One region of the Acidovorax sp. DW039 genome, then DNA from elsewhere that is predicted to be linked to it. Evidence: predicted binding sites of a transcription regulator. Region 1 holds the regulator's gene; each other region holds the start of a gene.
The links. The regulator sigma-54, encoded in region 1, starts transcription at its own class of promoters, with help from an activator protein. The targets are predictions, from matches to a motif close to TGGCANGNAANCTGCTTT.
Positions count from the first base shown of each region.

Region 2: the regulator sigma-54 is predicted to act here: its motif matches at 924-941, upstream of glnA (type I glutamate--ammonia ligase).
Region 3: the regulator sigma-54 is predicted to act here: its motif matches at 1,273-1,290, upstream of AACH87_RS01550 (TorF family putative porin).

Region 1 is NZ_AP029019.1:4,427,471-4,430,577, reverse strand. It holds gene lptA (lipopolysaccharide transport periplasmic protein LptA) at 1-308, shown strand, start outside; gene lptB (LPS export ABC transporter ATP-binding protein) at 320-1,087, shown strand; gene AACH87_RS19845 (RNA polymerase factor sigma-54) at 1,200-2,825, shown strand; gene AACH87_RS19840 (methyl-accepting chemotaxis protein) at 2,927-3,107, opposite strand, start outside.
Region 2 is NZ_AP029019.1:3,496,463-3,499,569, forward strand. It holds gene glnA (type I glutamate--ammonia ligase) at 1-875, opposite strand, end outside; gene AACH87_RS15660 (molybdopterin-binding protein) at 1,047-1,868, opposite strand; gene AACH87_RS15665 (EI24 domain-containing protein) at 1,865-2,806, opposite strand; gene AACH87_RS15670 (sterol desaturase family protein) at 2,842-3,107, opposite strand, start outside.
Region 3 is NZ_AP029019.1:349,093-352,199, reverse strand. It holds gene amt (ammonium transporter) at 1-90, opposite strand, end outside; gene glnK (P-II family nitrogen regulator) at 123-461, opposite strand; gene AACH87_RS01550 (TorF family putative porin) at 505-1,236, opposite strand; gene AACH87_RS01545 (YifB family Mg chelatase-like AAA ATPase) at 1,450-2,994, shown strand; gene AACH87_RS01540 (SDR family oxidoreductase) at 2,997-3,107, opposite strand, start outside.

The sequences.
Region 1 (3,107 bases):
ACGGGCGTACCGACAACGTGCGCTTCATCACCCGGGCCGAGTTGCGCCGCTATCGGGGTGGAGCGCTCAGTGACGAAATTTCCGGAGCGATCATCGTCTACAACAACCTCACCGACGTGTTCACGGTGGATGGGCAAAAGCGCGCGGTGCCTTCTGGCAGCGCAGAGGCCCCTGCCAGCGGCGGCCGGGTGCGTGCGGTGCTTGCACCCAAGGAGCCTGCTTCGGGCGCATCTGCCCCCGCTCCAGCAGCGCCCGCATCCGGGCCTGCGCTACGCCCCAGCAATTCTTTGGGTGGTGGCAGCCAGTGAGTGATTCCTCTGTGAATGCCCCCTCTCAGGGGCAGCCTTCCAGTCGGCTGGAGGTCTCTCATCTCGCCAAGTCCTACGGCAGCCGCAAGGTGGTCAAGGATGTGTCGCTTGTCGTGCAAAAAGGCGAGGTGGTGGGCCTGCTGGGCCCCAACGGCGCTGGCAAGACCACTTCGTTCTACATGATCGTAGGCCTGGTGCGCAGCGATGCCGGAGACATCCGCATTGACGGCCAGTCTGTGGCCCACATGCCGATTCACCGTCGCTCCCGTCTTGGCCTGTCGTACCTGCCGCAGGAAGCCTCCATCTTCCGCAAACTCTCGGTGGAAGAAAACGTGCGCGCCGTTCTGGAGCTGCAGCGTGACGAGCGTGGTGCACCCTTGTCCAAGGCAGCCATTGAGGATCAGCTGACCTCCCTGCTGCAAGAGCTGCGGGTAGACCATCTCCGCGCCTCACCTGCATTGGCGCTGTCGGGTGGTGAGCGCCGCCGGGTGGAAATTGCCCGTGCGCTGGCCACGCAGCCGCGTTTCATTCTGCTGGACGAGCCCTTTGCGGGTATCGACCCCATTGCCGTGATCGAGATCCAGCGCATCATCGGCTTTCTCAAGGCGCGGGGAATCGGTGTGCTGATCACCGACCACAACGTGCGCGAAACGCTGGGTATCTGCGACCACGCCTTCATCATCAGTGATGGGCGCGTGCTGGCACAGGGCACACCCTCGGAGATTGTGGACAACGCTGAAGTGCGCCGGGTGTACCTGGGCGAACACTTCCGCATGTGATGGCGTTACATGAGACTGCCGACATGGGCTTGAAGACGAGGGCGGTTCTGCGGGTACGAGGTGGTGGTTTTGCCATCGGTATGGCTCGCGGCCCCGCTGCAGGAGGTGCTGCTTGAAGCCCGGCCTGTCACTGCGTGTCTCGCAGCATCTGGCGCTGACGCCGCAACTGCAGCAGTCCATCCGCCTGCTGCAGCTGTCCACGCTGGAGCTGGGGCAGGAAGTCGAGCAGATGCTCGACGAGAACCCCTTCCTTGAACGCAATACCGACGAGGCTCCGCGTGAGGAGTTTGGCCTGGAGCAGGCCGATGCGCCGCCCCAGGCGGATGACTACAGCGCGGATGATGCTATTTATTCAGGAGCTGCCAGCGCTTCATCCACAGGCGCCGAAGCCACTTTGGATACGGGTTCTGAGTCCGCGCCAGACGCCGACTACGCCAGCAGCGGTGCCGAAGAGCCCGACTGGGGCGGAGACGGCTCGGTGGACATGGCCCCCAACGACAGCGAGTGGGGTGGAGACGCCCCCGCGCGCACCCGCAACGACACCGAAGGGGATGAGGCCGACGCGACCGAGCTGGCGCGCTCTCAGGAATCCCTCACGGCCTATCTCCACCGCCAGGCGCTGGCGCTGCGCCTGTCTGAGGTGGACAGTGCTGCATTGCGCTTCCTCATCGAATCGCTGAACGACGACGGCTACCTGGAAGAGTCTCTGGAAGAGCTTGCCATCACCCTGGCTGGTCCGGATGACCTGGAGCAGATCGAAGAGCTGGTGCACCGCTTTACCGTGGGGCTGCGTCTGCTGCAGACACTGGAGCCGGTGGGCGTCGGGGCGCGCAATCTGGCGGAATGCCTGACCTTGCAGCTGAGCGCGCTGGCAGCAAATGGTGTCAGCGATGTGCCCGAGCCTGTCATCCAGACGGCGCTGCGCATTTGCCAGCAGCCTCTGGAGATGCTGGCCCGCCGCGACATCAAGCGCCTCACCCAGGCCTGCAGCGAGGGCGGAAGCGCTGGCGAGGAGCGGACCCGTGCCGCCATGGCGCTCATCGCCCGCCTGGAGCCGCGCCCGGGCCGCCGCTTCACGGACGTGGAGCGCAACATCATCATTCCCGATGTCATCGTGCGCAAGGCGGGGCGTGCCAACGGCAACAGTGGCCAGCACAACTTCATCGTCAGCCTCAACCCCGACGTCATGCCGCGCCTGCGCGTGCACGATGTGTATGCGGGGGCTCTGCGGGGCCACAAGGGGGGCGAGGGTCACCAGGGGCTGCAGCAGCGCCTGCAAGAGGCGCGCTGGTTCATCAAGAACATCCAGCAGCGCTTTGACACCATCTTGCGCGTCTCGCGTGCCATCGTCGAGCGGCAGAAGAACTTCTTCACCCACGGTGAGCTGGCCATGCGCCCGCTGGTGCTGCGTGACATTGCGGACGAACTGGGGCTGCACGAATCCACCATCAGCCGCGTGACCACGGCCAAATACATGGCGACCCCGATTGGCACCTACGAGCTGAAGTACTTCTTTGGTTCAGGCCTGGGCACCGAGACCGGAGGCAACGCATCCAGCACGGCGGTGCGCGCGCTCATCAAGCAGTTTGTCTCGGCAGAGAATCCCGCCAAACCGCTGTCAGACAGCCAACTGGCCGAGATGCTCAAGGAGCAGGGCATCGAGTGCGCACGCCGCACGGTGGCCAAGTACCGCGAGGCGCTCAAGATCGCGCCTGCCAATTTGCGCAAGGCGCTGTAGCGCAGGCGGGGAGATGGGGCGCAGCCTGCCCCACGTCCCGTCCATCAGATGGCGCACCCAGCCCCACTCGTTGTGTGGGGCCAGAAATGCCGAAATGCCCTTTAGCGCAGGCGCGCCATCGGCTTGGATGCCGGGGGCAGGGATGCATGGCCCCCGTGGTCTAGCTTGAACCCCGCCACAATTTCCGCCAACTGTGCCGCTTGCTGCTGCAGTGCTTGGGCGGCGGCCGTGGCCTCCTCCACCAGTGCGGCATTCTGTTGTGTGCCCTGGTCCATGTGGCTC
Region 2 (3,107 bases), 930 kb from region 1:
CCTGCGTAGCCGTCGCCTGCGAACAGGTTCTTGCCATCCTTCCAGACCGACTGGTGAACGTGCATGCCGGAGCCGTTATCACCGTGGTAAGGCTTGGGCATGAAGGTCGCTGTCTTGCCGTATGCGTTGGCCACGTTGTGGATGACATACTTTTGCAGGATGGTCCAGTCGGCGCGCTCCACCAGGGTGCTGAACTTGGTGCCGATTTCGTTCTGACCTGCGCCAGCCACTTCGTGGTGGAACACTTCGACAGGGATGCCCAGAGATTCGAGAATCAGGGACATCTCAGCGCGCATGTCTTGCGTGCTGTCGACCGGAGGGACAGGGAAGTAGCCGCCCTTGACGGTGGGACGGTGGCCACGGTTGCCGCCTTCGAGCTTGGCACCAGTGTTCCAAGGAGCTTCGTATTCTTCGATTTCGTAGAAAGTGCTGTTGGGCTCTGTGCTCCAGCGAACGCCGTCGAAGATGAAGAATTCTGGCTCAGGGCCGAAGTAGGCAGTGTCGCCCAGACCAGACGCCTTCAGGTAGGCTTCAGCGCGCTTGGCGATGGAGCGTGGGTCACGGTCATAAGCCTTGCCATCGCTGGGCTCGATCACATCGCAAGTCAGGATCAGCGTTGTTTCTTCAAAGAACGGATCGATGTTGGCAGTATTGGGATCGGGGATCAGCTGCATGTCCGAGGCTTCAATGCCCTTCCAGCCAGCGATCGAGGAGCCGTCAAATGCGTGGCCCGATACAAACTTGTCTTCGTCAAAGTGAGAGACTGGCACCGTGGTGTGCTGCTGCTTGCCACGGGTATCGGTGAAACGGAAATCAACGAACTTGACTTCGTTCTCCTTCACCATCTTCATCACGTCTGCAACGGTCTTGGCCATCAGGTTCTCCTGGATAAAGCGCTTGTTGAAAAAAGAGTTTGCAAAATAAAAGCAGTTTGCGTGCCAGCCAAGTGCGGTCTTGCACTATGAAGGAGCGCCCACTACGGCAGTTGAGCAGGATGCACGTTCAAAAGCACCAACACAGTGCAAATAACGGTCAATACCTTCAAACTAGAGGTTGCGCACCAATTCCGGGCCAAGGTTTGCACCAAATTCGTGCAAACCTGTTTTCAGGGCCTGCCATGCAGCAGGCACCGACGACGCAGGCCCCTTGACGCCCAGTTCGATATGCCGCCCGTATTGTGGATGATCTACGCTGGGCAAACTGAACACCCGCACATCTGGGTGCGATTTTTCAATCTGCTCCATCAGAGGCGTCAGTGCCGCCTCCATGGCGCCGTACACCACCACTGACTGCTCGGTCTGTGGTGCACGATTGAAATGGACCGCATAGTGCTCTTCAAGCACCCATTCGATCATCGGCCAGGCCATGACCGGAAAACCTGGAACGAAATGCACACAGCCCCCGCCCGCACCATCGCAGCTGAAGCCGGGGATCTTGTTGTATGGGTTGGGAATGATGCGCGCCCCCTGCGGAAACATGCCCATGTTGAGGCGGTGCACGTTGTCAGGTCGGTCTGGCTCATAGGGCACGCCCTGCTCCCTTGCCACATCCTGCATCCGTTCGCGGATCAGGACCTCAGCCTCAGGGTGCAGGGCGAGTTCACGTCCCAGAGCACGTCCAGCACATTGACGGGTGTGATCGTCGGGTGTCGCGCCAATACCGCCGCAGGAAAACACCACATCTGCCGATGCAAATGCGCGCGCCAGCGTGGCGGTGATCCGATCAGGACTATCGCCTACGTAGTCAGCGTAGGCCAATGACAGGCCCCGCGCTGCCAGAAGCTCAATCACCTTGGGCATGTGCTTGTCGGCCCGCTTCCCCGACAGAATCTCGTCGCCCACGATGATGAGACCGAAAGTGGGGGTCATGGTGAATTTTCTCCTGATTGCGAAGTTGTGGAAGACGGGTGCACCGGCCTTGGGGACACTGACGTGTTCGCGTCTTGGATTCCTGAGGGGGGCGGAAACGGTTCGGCCATCGGCGCGATGTCATTCATCCGCACATTGGTAGTTTGCTCGTTTCGCAAACGTTGCAGGGCAGCCAGACCATAGTGCGTGAACCACAGCGAAGAGAACGCGAAAACCAGGGTATAAATCCAGATAGCCAGCGGCACCAACACAAAGAATGCGGCTGCGAATACCACGCCTGACGCCCATACGATGCTAGGCGCTGCACCCAGGTAGCCTGTGATGACGCCTATGCCCAGAAGGCTGCTGCGATGGCGACGGAATATCTCCGCGCGCTCCTCCTTGCTCGCATGTTCGGCCAGCGCATCAAACACCATCACGCGATAAGTCAGCCAACCCCAGATCAAGGGAGGCAGAATGAGTACCAACGGAGGCACCAGCCAGAGCGGAACCGAGACCAACAGTGCCACTAGCGCCAACACGGTAGACCCCACCGACCAAGCGACACTGGCGACGAAAGATCCGCCTTTTTTACGCTCCAGATCAGGAAAGCGCCGAGCGGCCACCAAGGTCACAAGAGCGGGAGTCATCAGTACCGCCACAGCCAGCAGTGACACAACCACCAGCACCGGAATCACCAAGAGTACCACCATCAGCGGCGCCATCACAGCATTGAGGTCTCCGAAGCCCCAACCCTGGAGCCAACTCCACACACTGGTCAACAGTGTGGAGGCATCCAGCAAAGTCCGCATTGCCTGTACGGCAGCGTCCCAGTAGAAGTAGCCGAAAAGCAGCGCCAGACCAGCCATCAATAACAATGGCAGTAGCGACAACGCAATCACACGCGGGCGCAGGCAATAGGTGGCGGCACGCCAGAAGGAATCGAACAGTAATCCCATGGGGGCAAGCATACAGGCAGTGCCCACCCACTGACTCAGGCCTTGCCCACCAACCGCAGAACCCCACGCCACTGCTGCGACCAGAACCCCGCCCCGTAGTCACGCACGCGGCCATCTGGGCCAGGTTCAACCTGATCGCGAACACCGGTGGGGTCAAAGCGCTTTTCAAAGTTGGCCGTACCCATCAGCATGTCCCACCAAGGCAGAAGCACCCCAAAATTGTGACCACCGAGCACCACACGGGGCTGCGAGGCGGGTGTGCCCCCTTGAGCATTGGTAGATGGTTTGACCGTCTCATGCC
Region 3 (3,107 bases), 780 kb from region 1:
TGGCTCGGCAGCAGGCGCCTGGGCCAGAGACAGGGTGCCCGCCGTCAGCAGGCTCAGTCCCAGTACGAAAGAAGCAAGCAGTTTTTTCATGGCGTTTTCTCTCTGTGTGATGCGGCTGGCCCTTACAGGGCTTCCTTGCCGGTTTCGCCAGTGCGGATGCGCACCACCTGTTCCAGGTGGGTCACGAAAATCTTGCCGTCACCGATCTTGCCGGTGCGGGCTGCGCCTTCGATGGCTTCGATCACGCGGTCCACCAGGTCGTCCGCCACAGCGGCTTCAATCTTGACCTTGGGGAGAAAGTCCACGACGTATTCAGCGCCACGGTACAGCTCGGTATGACCCTTCTGGCGTCCGAAGCCTTTGACTTCAGTCACCGTGATGCCTTGCACCCCGATGTCCGACAGGGCTTCACGCACCTCGTCGAGCTTGAAGGGTTTGATGATGGCTGTCACCATTTTCATGTTCATGTCCTCCGATGTAAGCGCCCGTGGCGCTCACAGGTGTTTACAGGGTTTTGGTCAGCGTGACAATCACGCGCGATTTGTTGACGGGGCCAAAGAAGTTCTTCTTGGTGGCGCCCACCACGGCAGCACCCAGCGACAGGCCGCTGCCAAAGTCGTAGGCACCGCCCACGCTGTAGTCCATGAAGTTGGGAGTACCCGTGTCCTTGATGTCGCTGGCAAAGCGGGTGAAGCCCACCGAAGCCTTCGCCGTAACCTTGGGCAGCACTTCCTGAGCGAATGCGATGTTCAGGTAACCCGTGTTGGTGCCCTTGCGGCCTGTGCCCAGCTTGTTGCCGGCAAAGCCGAAGTAGTCCTTGGAGATGGTGTGCGAGTACTTGGCAGTGAAGGGGCCGTAGCTGGCTGCGCCATACAGCTCCGTGGTGTTGCCCAGCGAGTTGCCTGGGTACACATAGGTGAGCGCACCTACGTCCAGATCGACTTCACCCGCCTTGAATTTGTAGCCACCGTAGAAATCCATCTCCAGCGAGTTGCTGGTGAGCCAATCCACGCTGGAATTCCAGTTGCCCAGGTAAAAGCCGGTGTCGCCAAAGGTATAGTCAAAACCACCCTGCAGTGCGGGCTTGACGGCCTTGACCTTGCTGGCGTCCTGATCCTGGCCACGGAACTTGTAGTTTGTGGTCACGCTGACGTTGCCGGTAAGTTGCGCGCTGGCCAACAGGGGCAGCGCAGCAGCGAGGGCAACGCCCAGGGTCTTGATAGAAGTGCGAATCATGTTTCCTCCGGTTGGACAAAGTAGGGACAAGGGCTTTAAGCACAGACCGTGCCACAACCTGTTGCATTTGAAAATTGAATGCCTTGGAACCGGGACTGATCCTTTGCGCAAAGCGGTGCAAGTTCTTTGTGCGCACGCACTTGCGTGGTGCAACTGCGCCCTATCGCCTGCACGGGGCCACTGGAACGCACCCATCTGGGGAGAAAGTTACACATGAGTCTTGCATTGGTGCAAAGCCGCGCCCTTCTGGGGCTTCAGGCACCGCCCGTCACCGTGGAAGTGCATCTGGCCAACGGCCTGCCCAGCTTCACGCTGGTGGGTTTGGCGGACGTGGAAGTGAAGGAAGCGCGCGAGCGGGTACGTTCCGCCCTTCAGAACGCGGGGTTGGAGTTCCCCCACAACAAGCGCATCACCGTCAACCTGGCACCGGCAGACCTTCCCAAGGATTCAGGCCGGTTTGACTTGCCCATCGCCATGGGCATCCTGGCCGCCAGCGGGCAGGTGGACGCGCAGCGGCTGCAGGGGTACGAATTTGCGGGCGAACTGTCCCTGTCGGGCGAATTGCGCCCGGTGCGCGGCGCGCTGGCCACCAGTCTGGCCCTGGCAGCGCAGCAAGTGCGCGTGCAGATGGTGCTGCCGCCCGGCAGCGCCGAGGAAGCAGCGCTGGTGCCCGATGCCCAGGTCGTGCGCGCGCGCCACCTGCTGGACGTGGTGCGGGCTTTTCTGCCACCGGGCAGCACCGCCGGTGGCGATGCTGATGTAGACAACGACGGCTGGTGCCGCCTGCAGCCCACCCCACTCTCTGCAGCCGCCACCGGCCCCGACATGGCCGATGTGAAAGGCCAGGCTGCCGCCAAGCGGGCGCTGGAGATTGCAGCAGCCGGGGGGCATAGCGTGCTGATGCTGGGGCCACCGGGCTCCGGCAAATCCATGCTGGCCCAGCGCTTTGCCGGGCTGCTGCCGCCCATGACCGTGACCGAGGCGCTGGAGAGCGCCGCCGTGGCCAGCCTGGCCGGGCGCTTTGACCCGAGCCGCTGGGGCGTACGGCCCACGGGGCAGCCGCATCACACGGCATCGGCGGTTGCACTGGTCGGAGGCGGCTCACCCCCCAAACCCGGAGAAATCTCCCTGGCCCATCAAGGCGTGTTGTTTTTGGACGAGCTGCCGGAGTTTCCCCGGGCCGCGCTGGAGGCCCTGCGCGAACCGCTGGAGACAGGGCACATCACCATCTCCCGCGCGGCGCAGCGGGCGGATTTTCCGGCACGCTTCCAGCTGGTGGCGGCCATGAACCCCTGCCCTTGCGGCTTCCTCGGGTCCAGCCAGCGGGCCTGCCGCTGCACGCCCGATCAGGTGTCGCGCTACCAGGGCAAGCTCAGCGGCCCGCTGCTGGACCGCATAGACCTGCATGTGGATGTGCCCGCCCTGCCCGCAGAGCAACTGCTCAAGGCACCGCAGGGAGAAGGCACCGAGGCCATTCGCGAGCGGGTGGTGCAGGCCCGGCAACGCGCCATGCAACGCCAGGGCAGCACCAACCAGGCGCTGCAGGGCCAGGCCATTGACGAGCACCTGCACTTGGACGACACCGCCGCCAAATTCCTGAACACCACGGCAGCCCGGCTGGGCTGGTCTGCACGCAGCACCCACCGCGCCCTGAAGGTGGCGCGGACCATTGCCGATCTGGCGGGTGCCGAGCGCACCGAGGTCAGCCATGTGGCGGAAGCGGTGCAATACCGGCGTGGGCTGCACGCGCCCGGTTGAAATTACAGGAACATGCCTCCCGAGGCCTCGATGCGCTGGGCGTTTACCCAGCGGGTGGCGGGTTGCAGCAGTGACGCGACCAGCGGGCCAATATCCTCGGGCAGGCCGACGCG